DNA from 3 places in the Streptomyces sp. NPDC001135 genome. Region 1 is predicted to be linked to each of the others. Evidence: riboswitches for the same ligand, from Rfam matches in the RefSeq annotation. Region 1 holds a riboswitch; each other region holds the start of a gene.

The links. A riboswitch is a leader RNA that binds a small molecule or an ion and turns the genes downstream of it on or off. The one in region 1 is predicted to bind S-adenosylmethionine.
Region 2: linked by a shared signal. The riboswitch ahead of ACWC94_RS07255 (amino acid ABC transporter permease) and the one ahead of thrC (threonine synthase) in region 1 are both predicted to bind S-adenosylmethionine.
Region 3: linked by a shared signal. The riboswitch ahead of ACWC94_RS13485 (aminotransferase class V-fold PLP-dependent enzyme) and the one ahead of thrC (threonine synthase) in region 1 are both predicted to bind S-adenosylmethionine.

Annotation. Positions count from the first base shown of each region.
Region 1 is NZ_JBSFKD010000001.1:142,165-146,413, forward strand. It holds gene ACWC94_RS00800 (alpha,alpha-trehalose-phosphate synthase (UDP-forming)) at 1-253, opposite strand, end outside; gene ACWC94_RS00805 (glucosyl-3-phosphoglycerate synthase) at 343-1,287, opposite strand; SAM riboswitch class I at 1,458-1,600, shown strand; gene thrC (threonine synthase) at 1,618-2,901, shown strand; gene ACWC94_RS00815 (MoaD/ThiS family protein) at 2,898-3,173, shown strand; gene ACWC94_RS00820 (cold-shock protein) at 3,605-3,808, shown strand; gene groL (chaperonin GroEL) at 4,155-4,249, shown strand, end outside.
Region 2 is NZ_JBSFKD010000004.1:47,264-51,512, forward strand. It holds gene ACWC94_RS07240 (hypothetical protein) at 360-1,118, shown strand; partial or broken gene ACWC94_RS07245 (hypothetical protein) at 1,234-1,281, shown strand; gene ACWC94_RS07250 (hypothetical protein) at 1,331-1,564, shown strand; SAM riboswitch class IV at 1,676-1,784, shown strand; gene ACWC94_RS07255 (amino acid ABC transporter permease) at 2,113-3,093, shown strand; gene ACWC94_RS07260 (amino acid ABC transporter ATP-binding protein) at 3,090-3,887, shown strand; gene ACWC94_RS07265 (transporter substrate-binding domain-containing protein) at 3,953-4,249, shown strand, end outside.
Region 3 is NZ_JBSFKD010000008.1:236,208-240,456, reverse strand. It holds gene qcrB (cytochrome bc1 complex cytochrome b subunit) at 1-178, shown strand, start outside; gene trpD (anthranilate phosphoribosyltransferase) at 297-1,361, shown strand; SAM riboswitch class IV at 1,436-1,552, shown strand; gene ACWC94_RS13485 (aminotransferase class V-fold PLP-dependent enzyme) at 1,712-3,088, shown strand; gene ACWC94_RS13480 (Lrp/AsnC family transcriptional regulator) at 3,663-3,944, opposite strand; gene ACWC94_RS13475 (rhomboid family intramembrane serine protease) at 3,941-4,249, opposite strand, start outside.

The DNA.
Region 1 (4,249 bases):
TCCGCACCCGCTGCCCGCCGGTGTCCGTGGCCGGCAGCAGCCCGCCGTCCGCACGCCGTACGGCCTCCCGGTCGCCGTCGCCGAGGGCGGCGCACACCCACACCGAGTCCGCGTCCGCGCCGATGGCCGACAGCCCCGAGACCAGTCCGCCGCCGCCCCGCCTGGCGTGCAGCGAGCCGTGCTCGTCCACCGTGTACGAAACCGGGCCGCGATTGGACGCGACCAGTACCTCAGCACCCTGCGTGGAAGCCATGGTCCTCAACCTAGCCCGGCCCGGAAACGCTCAAACGTACGGCTACGCCCCGTGACGCGGCCGTATACGAACCCCGGCCACATCCGGCCTCAGGCCACCTTGCGTTCGGGGTACTCCGCGATCTCCACCATCGGTGGCCGTTCCTCGGTGTCCACCGAGTAGGTGCGCGGTTCGAAGCCGTCCTCGCCCCGCTCGAACTGGGTCAGCGACGGCCGGATCAGATGCCCCCGGGCCAGCCGGAGCTGGGCCGTGCGGTAGATCGCCGCCGCCATCCGGCCCAGCGCCTGCCCGTCCTGGTGCCGGTGTTTGCGGACCCCGACATCGACCTGGGCCAGCGCGTCCAGACCCACCAGGTGCAGCGCGTCCACCAGCATGCCCAGCTCCACGCCGTAGCCGACGGGGAACGGCAGCTGCTCCAGGAGCGAGCGGCGGGCCGCGTACTCCCCGCCGAGCGGCTGCACGAAACCGGCCAGCTGCGGCCAGTGCATGTTCAGCAGGGGGCGGGCCATCAGCTCGGTGACCCGGCCGCCCTGCCCGGCGGACCCGGCGAGCGGACGGTCGTACATCGCCTTGACCAGGTCCACGTCCGGCTCGGTGAGCAGCGGGCCGACGATCCCGGAGACGAAGTCGGAGGAGAACTCCTTCAGGTCGGCGTCGATGAAACAGAGGATGTCCCCGCCGGTCACCAGCAGGGAGCGCCACAGCACTTCACCCTTTCCGGGGACGGCGGGGACGCGGGGCAGGATCTCGTCGCGGTGAACGACCCGGGCGCCCGCGGCGGCGGCGACCTCGGAGGTGCGGTCGGTGGAGCCGGAGTCGACGACGACGATCTCGTCGACGAGCGGCACCTGCTCCACGAGGTCGTGACGGATGACCGCGACGATGTCGCCGACCGTCTCCTCCTCGTTGAGGGCGGGCAGGACGACGCTGATCGTCTGGCCCGTGCGCTGTTTGGCGGACAGGATCCGGTGGAGAGGGCGATCGGTCACGGACCAGGAGCGGGTGGCCAGCCAGCGCTCGACTTCTTCCAGCACGGTCTGCGACTCCTCACTGTTCGTGACCACACGGGTGAGCCGTGTGATCCATCTCGCGCTTTGGACGACTATCTCAACTGTCCTGGCCGTCGGTTACAGTCTTGAACAACGCCGGTGACCATCGCATGTCGGGGGTCGTTCCGCGTTCAATGAGTTCAACAACTGCATACCGCTCATCCAGAGGGGCAGAGGGACACGGCCCGATGAAGCCCCGGCAACCCTCCAGCCGGTTTCTCGTTCTCCAGCGAGGCTCCCGGCTAGGGAAGGTGCCAAATCCGTCTCACGGCGAGGTGCGTCGTGAGGAAGATGAGGAGAAAGGGCCTCGCCTCCATGGCTGTGCAGACAGTTGCAAGCACCAGCAGTTCCACCGTCGACCTCGGTCCCGCCGCGGCCCTGAGCTGTCGCGAGTGCGGTCACCGCGTCCCGCTCGGCCCGGTGTTCGCCTGCGAGGAGTGTTTCGGCCCGCTGGAGATCGCCTACGACTTCTCCGGCTACGACACCGAAGAGCTGCGCCGCCGTATCGAGGCCGGCCCCGCGAACATCTGGCGTTACGCGCCGCTGCTGCCCGTCCCGGCCGATGTGGCCGGCAAGCCGAACCTGAACCCGGGCTGGACCGAGCTCGTCAAGGCCGACAACCTCGCCGCCGAACTCGGCGTCACCGGCGGCCTGTTCGTCAAGGACGACTCCGGCAACCCGACCCACTCCTTCAAGGACCGCGTCGTCGCCCAGGCCCTGGAGGCCGCCCGCGCCTTCGGCTTCACCACGCTCTCCTGCTCCTCCACCGGCAACCTGGCCGGTGCCGTCGGCGCCGCCGCGGCCCGGGCCGGGTTCCGCTCCTGCGTGTTCATCCCGCACGACCTGGAGCAGGGCAAGGTCGTCATGGCCGCGGTCTACGGCGGCGAGCTGGTGGGCATCGAGGGCAACTACGACGACGTGAACCGCTTCTGCTCCGAGCTGATCGGCGACCCGGCCGGCGAGGGCTGGGGTTTCGTCAACGTCAACCTGCGGCCGTACTACGCGGAGGGCTCCAAGACCCTCGCGTACGAGATCTGCGAGCAGCTCGGCTGGCGGCTGCCCGACCAGATCGTCGTCCCGATCGCCTCCGGCTCCCAGCTCACGAAGATCGACAAGGGTCTGCAGGAGCTGATCAAGCTCGGTCTGGTCGAGGACAGGCCGTACAGGATCTTCGGCGCGCAGGCCGAGGGCTGCTCCCCGGTGTCGACCGCCTTCAAGGCCGGCCACGACGTCGTACGGCCCCAGAAGCCGAACACCATCGCCAAGTCCCTCGCCATCGGCAACCCGGCCGACGGCCCCTACGTCCTGGACATCGCCCGGCGCACCGGCGGTGCCGTGGAGGACGTCACGGACGAGGAAGTCGTCGACGCGATCAAGCTGCTGGCCCGCACCGAGGGCATCTTCGCGGAGACGGCGGGCGGTGTGACCGTCGGCGTCACCCGCAAGCTGCTCAAGGACGGCCTCCTGGATCCGGCGAAGACCACGGTCGTCCTCAACACCGGTGACGGCCTGAAGACCCTCGACGCGGTGGCCGGGACCGGCCTCACCGCCACCATCCGCCCCAACCTGGACTCTTTCCGAGAGGCTGGCCTCGCATGAGCGTGACCGTTCGCATCCCCACCATCCTGCGCACCTACACCGGCGGGCAGGCCGAGGTCGCCGCCGAGGGGGCGACCCTCGCCGAGGTCATCGAGGACCTGGAGAAGAACCACACCGGGATCGCCGCCCGTGTCCTGGACGACCAGGGCAAGCTGCGCCGGTTCGTGAACGTCTACGTCAACGACGACGACGTCCGCTTCGAGCGGGGCCTTGAGACCGCCACCCCGGACGGGGCCGGTGTCTCCATCATTCCGGCGGTCGCCGGCGGCTGATCGTTACCTTGGGTAACTTCAGTTACCGATTGTTCATGGAATTGCCTCCTCCGTGAGAGAAGCGGAGGGGGCAATTCTGCGTGATTGAGCGCGGTACAGTTGGGGAACCTGGGCACGGCCTCCGGGTCGTAAGCCCTGGATTTCATGCCGCGCACCCCGCAAGAAGCAGCCAAAGTGCGGGGGTTTTATGCGGCTTTTGTAACCTTTACGGGGCCCGACTTGCCCCGAAGTCAGGTGAATTCTCACCACATTTCGGACCGTTCACGTCCAGAATTCTCGTCCGATTGACCTGTTGCAGACGGCAGTTGGACAGATACATTCAGCCGCGGTCGACGCGTTCCGGCGCACGCCCCCGACCAATGGGGGGTGAGGTCTGACCCGGATCCGCGAAGTGTGGATCTGTGCAAGGGCCAGTAATAGGGGAGTTAGGCATGGCTCAGGGCACCGTCAAGTGGTTCAACGCGGAGAAGGGGTACGGCTTCATCGCGGTCGACGGTGGTGCGGACGTCTTCGTCCACTACAGCGCCATTCAGATGGACGGCTACCGCACCCTGGAAGAGGGCCAGCGGGTGGAGTTCGAGATCTCGCAGGGCCAGAAGGGCCCGCAGGCCGACATGGTCCGCCTCAGCGCCTGAACGTCTTTCGCACGAAGGGCCCGCACCTCGCACAGGGTGCGGGCCCTTCGCCGTGTCCGGACTGCCCCCCTTCGCCCCGGGCCGATCCCGCCGAGCCGCTTGCTCCCGCCCGCCACCCGACCACCACCCCTCAACGAACCCGCTTCGCGGGTGCGCCTTGCACTCGGGCATGCCGAGTGCTAATCATTGGCGTTAGCACTCTGAAGGTGAGAGTGACAAAGAAGGACCGGGTCGGTGAGGCCCGCAGGCCAAGTGGGGCAAGGAACCACGCGGCCGGCGAGCCGTCCGTCGCGGGCGCGGGCGCGGTCCGAAGGAATCACCCCCAGTCCTGGAGGGACCACTTCACATGGCCAAGATCATCGCGTTCGACGAGGAGGCGCGGCGCGGCCTCGAGCGCGGCATGAACCAGCTCGCGGACGCCGTCAAGGTGACGCTCGGCCC
Region 2 (4,249 bases), on a different contig from region 1:
CGCTGCAACCATGCACATGGTAGGGCTGAGAAGCCAGTGGTCCCGGCGCATCGGGTACCACTGGCTCGGGCCATGCTCAGAGGGCGGCCATCCTCCGCGCCGAGGGCCCGCAGCTGCTCGCCGGCAGGCAGGATGTCTGCCCGCAGGAAGTCCTGGCTTCCTGTCCCCGCGACGCACTGACTGAATGACTGTCGCGGTCGGGCCCACCGGGTCGCCCCAGGTCGCTGAGCGCGGGCCCGTCACTGTCGACGGACCCGCAGCCGGGGGCCTCGCTCGAGTCCCCGTGGGTACCTCCACACCGTGGGCCTGCAGGAGGTTCGAACCGCCGATCGGATCGCCCGACCAGTCGGTCAGACGCCATGATCGTCGTCTCGGTCGACTACCGGCTCGGCGCTTTCGGCTGTCTGCGTTCCCCGGGGATCCCCGAAGGCAACCTCGGCGTCTCCGACCAGCTGGCGGCGCAAACGCCACACCCAAGCCCTGCTCTGCCTCGGCAGACGACGAGCCGGACCGTAATCGCCCTCCAAATCCATCAGTACCGGCTTTCCCAGCCGTCGACCGATGTCCCGCAGGAAACGGCAGAAGAGATCGAGTCGCTCCTGGCCCTGGAGCTCCCGCAGATCTACATCGAAGTCGATCTCTCGACCGACGTCCCCGGCCTGTGCGCGGCCGGCGACACCGCGACCCGCGGGCTGATCTGCGGCGGCTTCACCGTAGGCGGCAGCCACGACGCCGCGTGGGCGGCGTCCTCGGGGAGCTGGGCCGGCCGGGGCGCCGCCGAGTTCGCCACCCGGCGGGTCCGTCCGGGCCGTGGGCTGCGGGCGGCCGTGGGGACGGCCGGCCTCCGCCCGACCGGTGCCGTGAACGTAGGTCACGGCGAGGTCGTCGCCGCCGTCCAGCGCGAGGTCCTGCCGTACGACCGCACCTCCCTGCGGCACACCGACCGTCTCGAGCCGGCTCTGCGGTCGCTGCACGGGACGCGGTCCGCGGTCCGCGAAGGGCCGGGGGCGAGCGGTGAGGAACTCCTCCGGGCCAGGGAAGCGGCCGCGATGGCGGCCCACGGCCGCTGGACGTACCACGCGGCACTGCAGCGCACCGAATCGCGCGGCATGCACTAGCGGGCCGACCGGCCGACGCAGGATCCGGCCCGGCACTGTCGGCTGCTCAACGGTGGGCTCGACGAGGTCCGGAGCCGGCGTCGCGGGCGCTGGTCACGAGCGGAGGGCGAGCCGCGTGATCGGGATCGCCGAGCCGGACCGCTGCATCGCCTGCGACCGGTGCATCGAGGTGTGCCCGACGCGCGTCTTCGATCGCGGCCGACGGCGTTCCGTTGATCGCGCGACAGGACAGCTGCCAGACCTGCTTCCAGTGCGAGGCGTACTGCCCGACCGACGCGCTGTTCGTCGCCCCGCTGGTGACCGCCGTCGCTCCGGGCTCGCGCTTCCGTGAGGTGACACAGCTCGAGGAATCCGGTCTGCTCGGCGGGTACCGGCGTGAACTCGGCCGGGGCAGGGGAAAGGCGCTCGGTGCCCGCACCGCGGTCGGACCGGAGTATCCGGACTGACCGGCCTGGGCCGGCACAGGTTCAATACCCAGACTCCTTACCGCCGGCCGTTCACCTGGTGGACCGGCGTTGACAAAAGTTCGGGCCGTTGCCTTAACTACTGCCCAGAACGGTCATGAGCGTCAGCGACAAGCCCTGGCTTGCTGACCGGCAACCCTCCCGCCGCGGTGGGGTGCCCCAGGTGACGACCCGGCCGATGAAGTTTCGGTAAGCGCGAGGCCCCAGGGCCGGAACAGTGACGGTGACGCCATGTACGCAGCTCCCAGGACGGCCGCCCGCCGCTCCCCGGGCTGCGTACCGTCGTACGCGAACCTGCTCGTCGCTGATCGTGCCGTCGATCTGCTCCGCGTGAGCAGCGCACTGTGTACCGCACCGGGCCGCGCCCGCTGTCGGGGCTGACACCTCCCCGCAGCCCCCGCACGTCCTGACCCACACCGCGCTCGCGGTGTGCCCCCTTGCCCTCCCCGCCCCCGGTACCTAGCCGTCGTGTGCCCCGCCGCATGCTGCCGTGCTTCCGGGGTGTGTGCCCACCCCAGCCGGAGCCCACCATGAGTGAACCCCCTGGTGCCACCGTCACGCTCGCCGAGGCGCCGACCATCGACGAACCGTCAAAAGCTCTCACGGCCCAGCGGGTTCTTCCGCTGCGGCGGCCAGGCCGCTGGATCCTCACCGCGGTCGTGCTGGTCCTGGTCGCCCAGTTCGCGCACGGACTGGTCACCAACCCCTTCTACCAGTGGGACCGCTGGAGCTACTGGTTCCTGCGCCCCACCATCCTCGACGGCCTGCTGATCACCCTCGAAGTCACCGCCTACAGTGCGGTGCTGGGCCTTGTCGGCGGCATCGTGCTCGCACTGGGCCGGCTCTCGAAGAGCCCGGTGCTGCGCGCGGTCAGCTGGACCTACGTCTGGGCGCTGCGCTCCATCCCGCTCATCGTGGTGCTGATCTTCCTCTACAACTTCAGCGCCCTGTACAAGACGTTGAGCGTCGGCATCCCCTTCGGCCCGGCCTTCTTCTCCTTCGACGAGTCGAGACTCGCCACCGACATGGCCGTCGCCGTCGTCGGCCTCAGCCTCAACGAGGCCGCCTACGCGGCCGAGGTGGTACGCGGCGGCATCCTCTCCGTCGACCAGGGCCAGCACGAGGCGGCCGCCGCGCTCGGCCTGCCGAAGGGCTACCAGTTCCGGAGGATCGTCTTCCCGCAGGCGCTGCGCACGATCATCCCGAACTACGTCAACCAGCTCATCGGCCTGATCAAGGGCACCTCGCTGGTCTTCTACGTCTCCCTGCTCGACCTGTTCGGCTCCGCGCAGACCATGGGCGCCACCTACCCCGGCGACATCGTGCCGCTGCTGCTGGTCGTCACCGTCTGGTACCTGATCCTGACCAGCATCGTGTCCGTCATCCAGTTCTACGTCGAGCGGTACTACGCCCGCGGTGCCACCCGCAGCCTGCCGCCGACGCCGCTGCAGAAACTCCGCACCGGTCTTTCCGACCTGCGGGCCCGTATACGCCGGGAGGCCGCCGTATGACCGCCGAGACGCTCGAAGCCCTGGCGGACGTCGAGGCCGCCACCGTCGAGGTCCACGACGTGCACAAGTGGTACGGCACCCACCGGGTACTGGACGGCGTCGACCTGACCGTCCGCCCCGGCGAGGTCACCGTCATCCTGGGCCCCTCCGGCTCCGGCAAGTCCACCCTGCTGCGCGTCATCAACCACCTGGAGAAGCCCGAGATCGGGTACGTCAGTATCAACGGCGAGCTGGTCGGCGTGAAGCGGCAGGGCGACCGGCTCAAGGAGCTCAGCGAGCGGGCCATCCTCACCCAGCGCGGCCGGATCGGCTTCGTCTTCCAGAACTTCAATCTCTTCCCGCATCTGACCGTGCGGGACAACGTGGCCGCCGCCCCGGTCGCGACCGGGCAGCTCACCAAGCCCGAAGCTCGGGAACTGGCCCGCGAGTTGCTCGTCCGGGTCGGTCTCGCGGACAAGACCGGCGCCTACCCGCGCCAGCTCTCCGGCGGCCAGCAGCAGCGCGTCGCCATCGCCCGCGCCCTCGCGCTGCGCCCCGGCGTCATCCTCTTCGACGAGCCCACCTCCGCCCTCGATCCCGAACTGGTCGGTGAAGTCCTCGCCGTCATCAAGGACCTGGCGAGCAGCGGCACCACCCTCGTCATCGTCACCCACGAGATCGGCTTCGCCCGCGAGATCGCCGACCGGGTCGTCTTCATCGACGGCGGCAAGGTCATCGAGCAGGGCCCGCCCTCCGAGGTCCTCGACAAGCCGCGGCACGAGCGGACCCGGGACTTCCTCAGCAAGGTCCTCTGATCCGCCGCATCCCCCAGACCTCCCCCCCACGCCACCCTCATCACCTTCAGCGACAAGGAACGGCCATGCCCACCCACTTCTCCCGACGCAGCCTGATGCGCGGCATCACCGCGGCGACCGCCGTCGCCTCCCTGGCCACCGGGCTCGCCGCCTGCGGTGGCAACAGCGACGCGGCCACCACCACCGAAGCCGCCAAGTCCGGCGAGGTCGTCATCGGACGTGTCTCCAACGGCGCCGCCACCCAGACCACCATCAAGGTCTCCGAGGTCAAGTCCATCAGCGCCGAACTGCCCGCCGCCGTCAAGAAGAGCGGCAAGCTGGAGATCGGCATCGGTGCCCTGCCCGCCGGGTTCCCGCCGCTG
Region 3 (4,249 bases), on a different contig from region 1:
GTACGAGCCGGCCGAGATCGGCCCGACGGTCGACGAGAACGGTGTCGAGCGCAAGGTCAAGGCCTCGGAGAAGCTCCGGGTGAAGCTGTCCAACGCCTACTACGGCGACGACAACCAGATCCCGAAGCCGACCGTCGAGGAGTACAAGGAGATCACGAGCGGCCACGGCCACCACTGATCCCCGCGTCGCCACGCCACACCGAGGGGCCCCGTCCGGGTTGCGGACGGGGCCCTTCGCCGTGCCCGCGGCTGGATAGGGTGGGAACACACTGTTCTTACGACACCAGGAGCGGCTGATGAGCGCTGTGACCCCCGCTGGAGGCGACACCGCGGCGGGCCGTTCCTGGCCCGCGGTACTGAACGCCCTGCTGGAGGGCCGCGACCAGAGCGCGGACGCCACGGCATGGGCCATGGACCGGATCATGCGCGGAGAGGCGACGGACGCGCAGATCGCGGGCTTCGCCGTGGCGCTGCGTGCCAAGGGCGAGACGGTCGAGGAGATCAGCGGGCTCGTGCGCGCGATGTACGAGCACGCGAACGTGATCGAGGTGCCGGGACCGGCCGTCGACATCGTCGGCACGGGCGGTGACGGTGCCAAGACGGTGAACATCTCCACGATGTCGTCGATCGTCGTCGCCGGCACCGGGGCGAAGGTCGTCAAGCACGGCAACCGGGCCGCGTCCTCGGCGTCGGGTGCCTCGGACGTGCTGGAGAAGCTGGGCGTCAATCTGAACCTCCCGCTGGAACGGGTCCCGCAGGTCGCCGAAGAGGCCGGCATCACCTTCTGCTTCGCGGTGAAGTTCCACCCGGCGCTGCGCCATGTGGCCGCGGCACGCGGCCAGTTGGGCATCCGCACGACCTTCAACGTGCTCGGCCCGCTGACCAACCCCGCGAAGGTGCGGTCCCAGGCCGTCGGCGTGGCGGACCCCCGGATGGCGCCCATCGTGGCCGGTGTCCTCGCCGAGCGCGGCAACTCCTCCCTGGTCTTCCGCGGCGACGACGGTCTGGACGAGCTGACCACGACCGCCACCTCACGGGTGTGGGTGGTCCGGGACGGCAAGGTCGCCGAGGAGTCCTTCGACCCGAGGGACGTCGGCCTCGGCCTCGTCCCCGTGGAGGCCCTGCGCGGCGCGGACGCGTCGTACAACGCGGAGGTCGCTCGCCGGCTGCTCGACGGTGAGACGGGGGCCGTGCGGGACGCGGTGCTGCTGAACTCGGCGGCGGCGCTCGTCGCGCTGCGGCCGACGGACGCGCCGCTGGCCGAGCAGCTGCGGGCCGGGATGGACCGGGCGGCGGAGTCGATCGACTCCGGTGCGGCGAAGCGGACACTGGATCGCTGGGTGGCGGCCAGCAACGCCTGAGACACGCAGGGTGCGGTCCCGCGATGCGGACACGGGTTGCGGGACCGCGATCACTTCACGTACGTTCCTGAGCAGGTCATGAGTGACAGTCATGAGGCCCCGGCCGACTGTCCGGCAACCCTCCGTCCGTGGCGGGGTGCCCCGGGTGAGGACCAGGCCGTAGGCAGCGAGGTCTACGGCAAGCGCGGACCCCTCGCACGCTTGGAGAAGTGTGGGGCCAGGGGTCCTGGTCGTCCGAGGGAGTCTTCCGTGAGCAAGCGAATGCGATAGGGCCGCCGAGCCCCGCCTCCGCACACCCTTTTTCTCTTCTTCGTACGCCCCGGGGCGTACGTTCCTCACGGGAGTTCCCCATGTCCGTCTTCACCGCTGCCGCCGACCAGTCCGTTTGTGCGCCTCTGCCCGTTCTGGGCAGGGATGTCACCGTCCCGCTCGTCACCGGTGGCGAGGTCACCTACGCGGCCCTCGACTACGCGGCCAGCGCCCCCGCCCTCCAGCGCGTCTGGGACGACGTGGCGGCCTACGCCCCCTACTACGGCAGCGTCCACCGGGGCGCCGGCTACCTCTCCCAGCTCTCCACCGACCTGTTCGAGAACGCCCGCAGGACGGTCTCGGAGTTCCTGGACTGCCGGACCGACGACCAGCTGATCTTCACCCGGTCCACCACCGACTCCCTGAACCTGCTGGCCCGTGCCCTCCCCGCCGACTGCCAGGTCTTCGTCTTCGAGACCGAGCACCACGCCTCCCTGCTGCCCTGGCAGGACGCGAAGGTCACCTGCCTCGACGCCCCGCGCACCCCGCGGCAGGCCGTCGAGACCCTGGAGCGCGCCCTCGCCGACCGCACCGTGTCCGTTGAAGGGGGCTACGGCCCGGCCCTGGTCTGTGTCACCGGCGCCTCCAACGTCACCGGTGAGCTGTGGCCGGTCCGCGAACTGGCGGCGGCGGCGCACGCGCACGGCGCCCGCATCGTCCTGGACGCCGCCCAACTGGCCCCGCACCACCCCGTGTCCGTCCGCGACCTGGACGTCGACTGGATCGCCTTCTCGGGTCACAAGCTGTACGCCCCCTTCGGCTCCGGTGTCCTGGCCGGCCGCGCCGACTGGCTGCGTGCGGCAGAGCCGTACCTCGCGGGCGGCGGTGCCAGCCGCAAGGTGACCCGGCGTCAGGACGGCGGTGTGGACGTGGAGTGGCACGAGAGCGCCGCGCGGCATGAAGCGGGGTCGCCCAACGTGATCGGCGCCTACTCCATCGCATCGGCCTGCAAGGCGCTCACCGAGGCCGGCTGGGACACCCTGGTCGCCCGCGAACAGCACCTGATCGCCCGGGTCCGCGCGGGCCTCGCCGAGATCCCGCAGGTGAAGGTGTTGTCCCTCTTCGGCGACGACGCCCCGCGCGTCGGCGTCATCTCCTTCGTCGTCGAGGGCTGGAACAGCTCCCACTTCGCCGCGGCGCTCTCCGCCGAGTACGGCATCGGCGTCCGCGACGGCCTCTTCTGCGCCCACCCCCTGGTGCGCACCCTCCTCGGCGGCGACCCCCAGACCCAGGGCGAATGCGGCGCCCCCGAGGCCGCCCCGGGCGAGAAGTCCCTCAACGCCATCCGTGTCAGCTTCGGCGCGGGCACCCCCGACGAACACGTCGAGCGCTTCGTCACCGCGGTCAGGGAACTGGTGACCGAGGGCGCGAAGTGGACGTACCGGACAGAGGACGGCCGCTGCGTCCCGGCGGTCTGAGCCGGAGCGCGGCCTGATCGGTAGGTGACCCCGCCGCGCGGGCCGGCGCCGGCGGTCAGTGGCGGCCCGTCCGCGCGGGCACCCGCTGCTGAGTGGCCGGTGCGGCGGAGATGTCCGCGGCGGCCGGTCTCCGCACCCGCCCCGGCCGGCGCGACTGCGACCGGCCGGGAGGACGGAGAGGGCCGGCGGCGGCACGCCGATGCCGCAGGAGGAGCGCGCGTTCCCCGCCGTCGGCGGAGCCGGCTCGTCCGCCGCCCTGCGCCGCCGGCGCGACGGCACGCCGTCGGCGGCCTCGGCGTCCCGGACGGCCTCTGCCGCGCGCTGCCCGGGACGGGCCGTCGCCCACGCCGGCACCTCCGACGACGTCCCGCACCCCGGCGCGGGACCGTCCTGCCCGGCGGCGAGGCGCTCGTTTCCTCCGGCGGCGCGGACGCGGGCGGACCGCGCGGGCGGGGCGCCGATGGCAGCACTCGGTGGACCGCCACCCGCGTACCGGGCGTACCCGGGGGATCCGACAACGCGGCAGTTGTGCGTGCCAGACCCTGCGACGCCGGGATGATCCAAACGACAGGGCCTAGTTGTCCAGGCCGATCGAGAACGCGGCCTCCAGGTCGTGCTGGGAGTACGTGCGGAACGCGACGTGCGTGTCGGTGGCCTCCACGCCGGGGATCTTGCTGATCCGGCCGGGGATGACCTCGGCCAGGTCCTCGTGCCGGCCGACCCGGACCATGGCGATCAGGTCGTAGGTGCCGGTGACCGAGAAGACCTCGCTGACGCTCTCCAGCGCGGCGATCTGTTCCGCGATCTCGGGGATCCGGTCCACGCTGGTCTTGATGAGGACGATCGCGGTGATCACGGCTGGTTCTCTCCCTCGGGTGCCGGAGCTGGGGCGGACCTCACTCTAGCTGTACGGCCGTAGCGCACCCATGCGTAGCCGAAGCCCAGACCGAAGCCGACCAGGTGGGCCAGATACGCCACCCCGGGGCCGTTGGAGGCCTGCCGTGCCGCCGCCCACTGCAGCGCCGCCCAGAACGGCAGCACGACCCACGCCGGGAACCGCAGCGGGAGGAAGAACAGGAAGGGGAGAAGACTGGTCACGCGGGCGCGTGGGAACAGGTAGAGGAACGCTCCGAGGACCGCCGAGATCGCCCCGGACGCGCC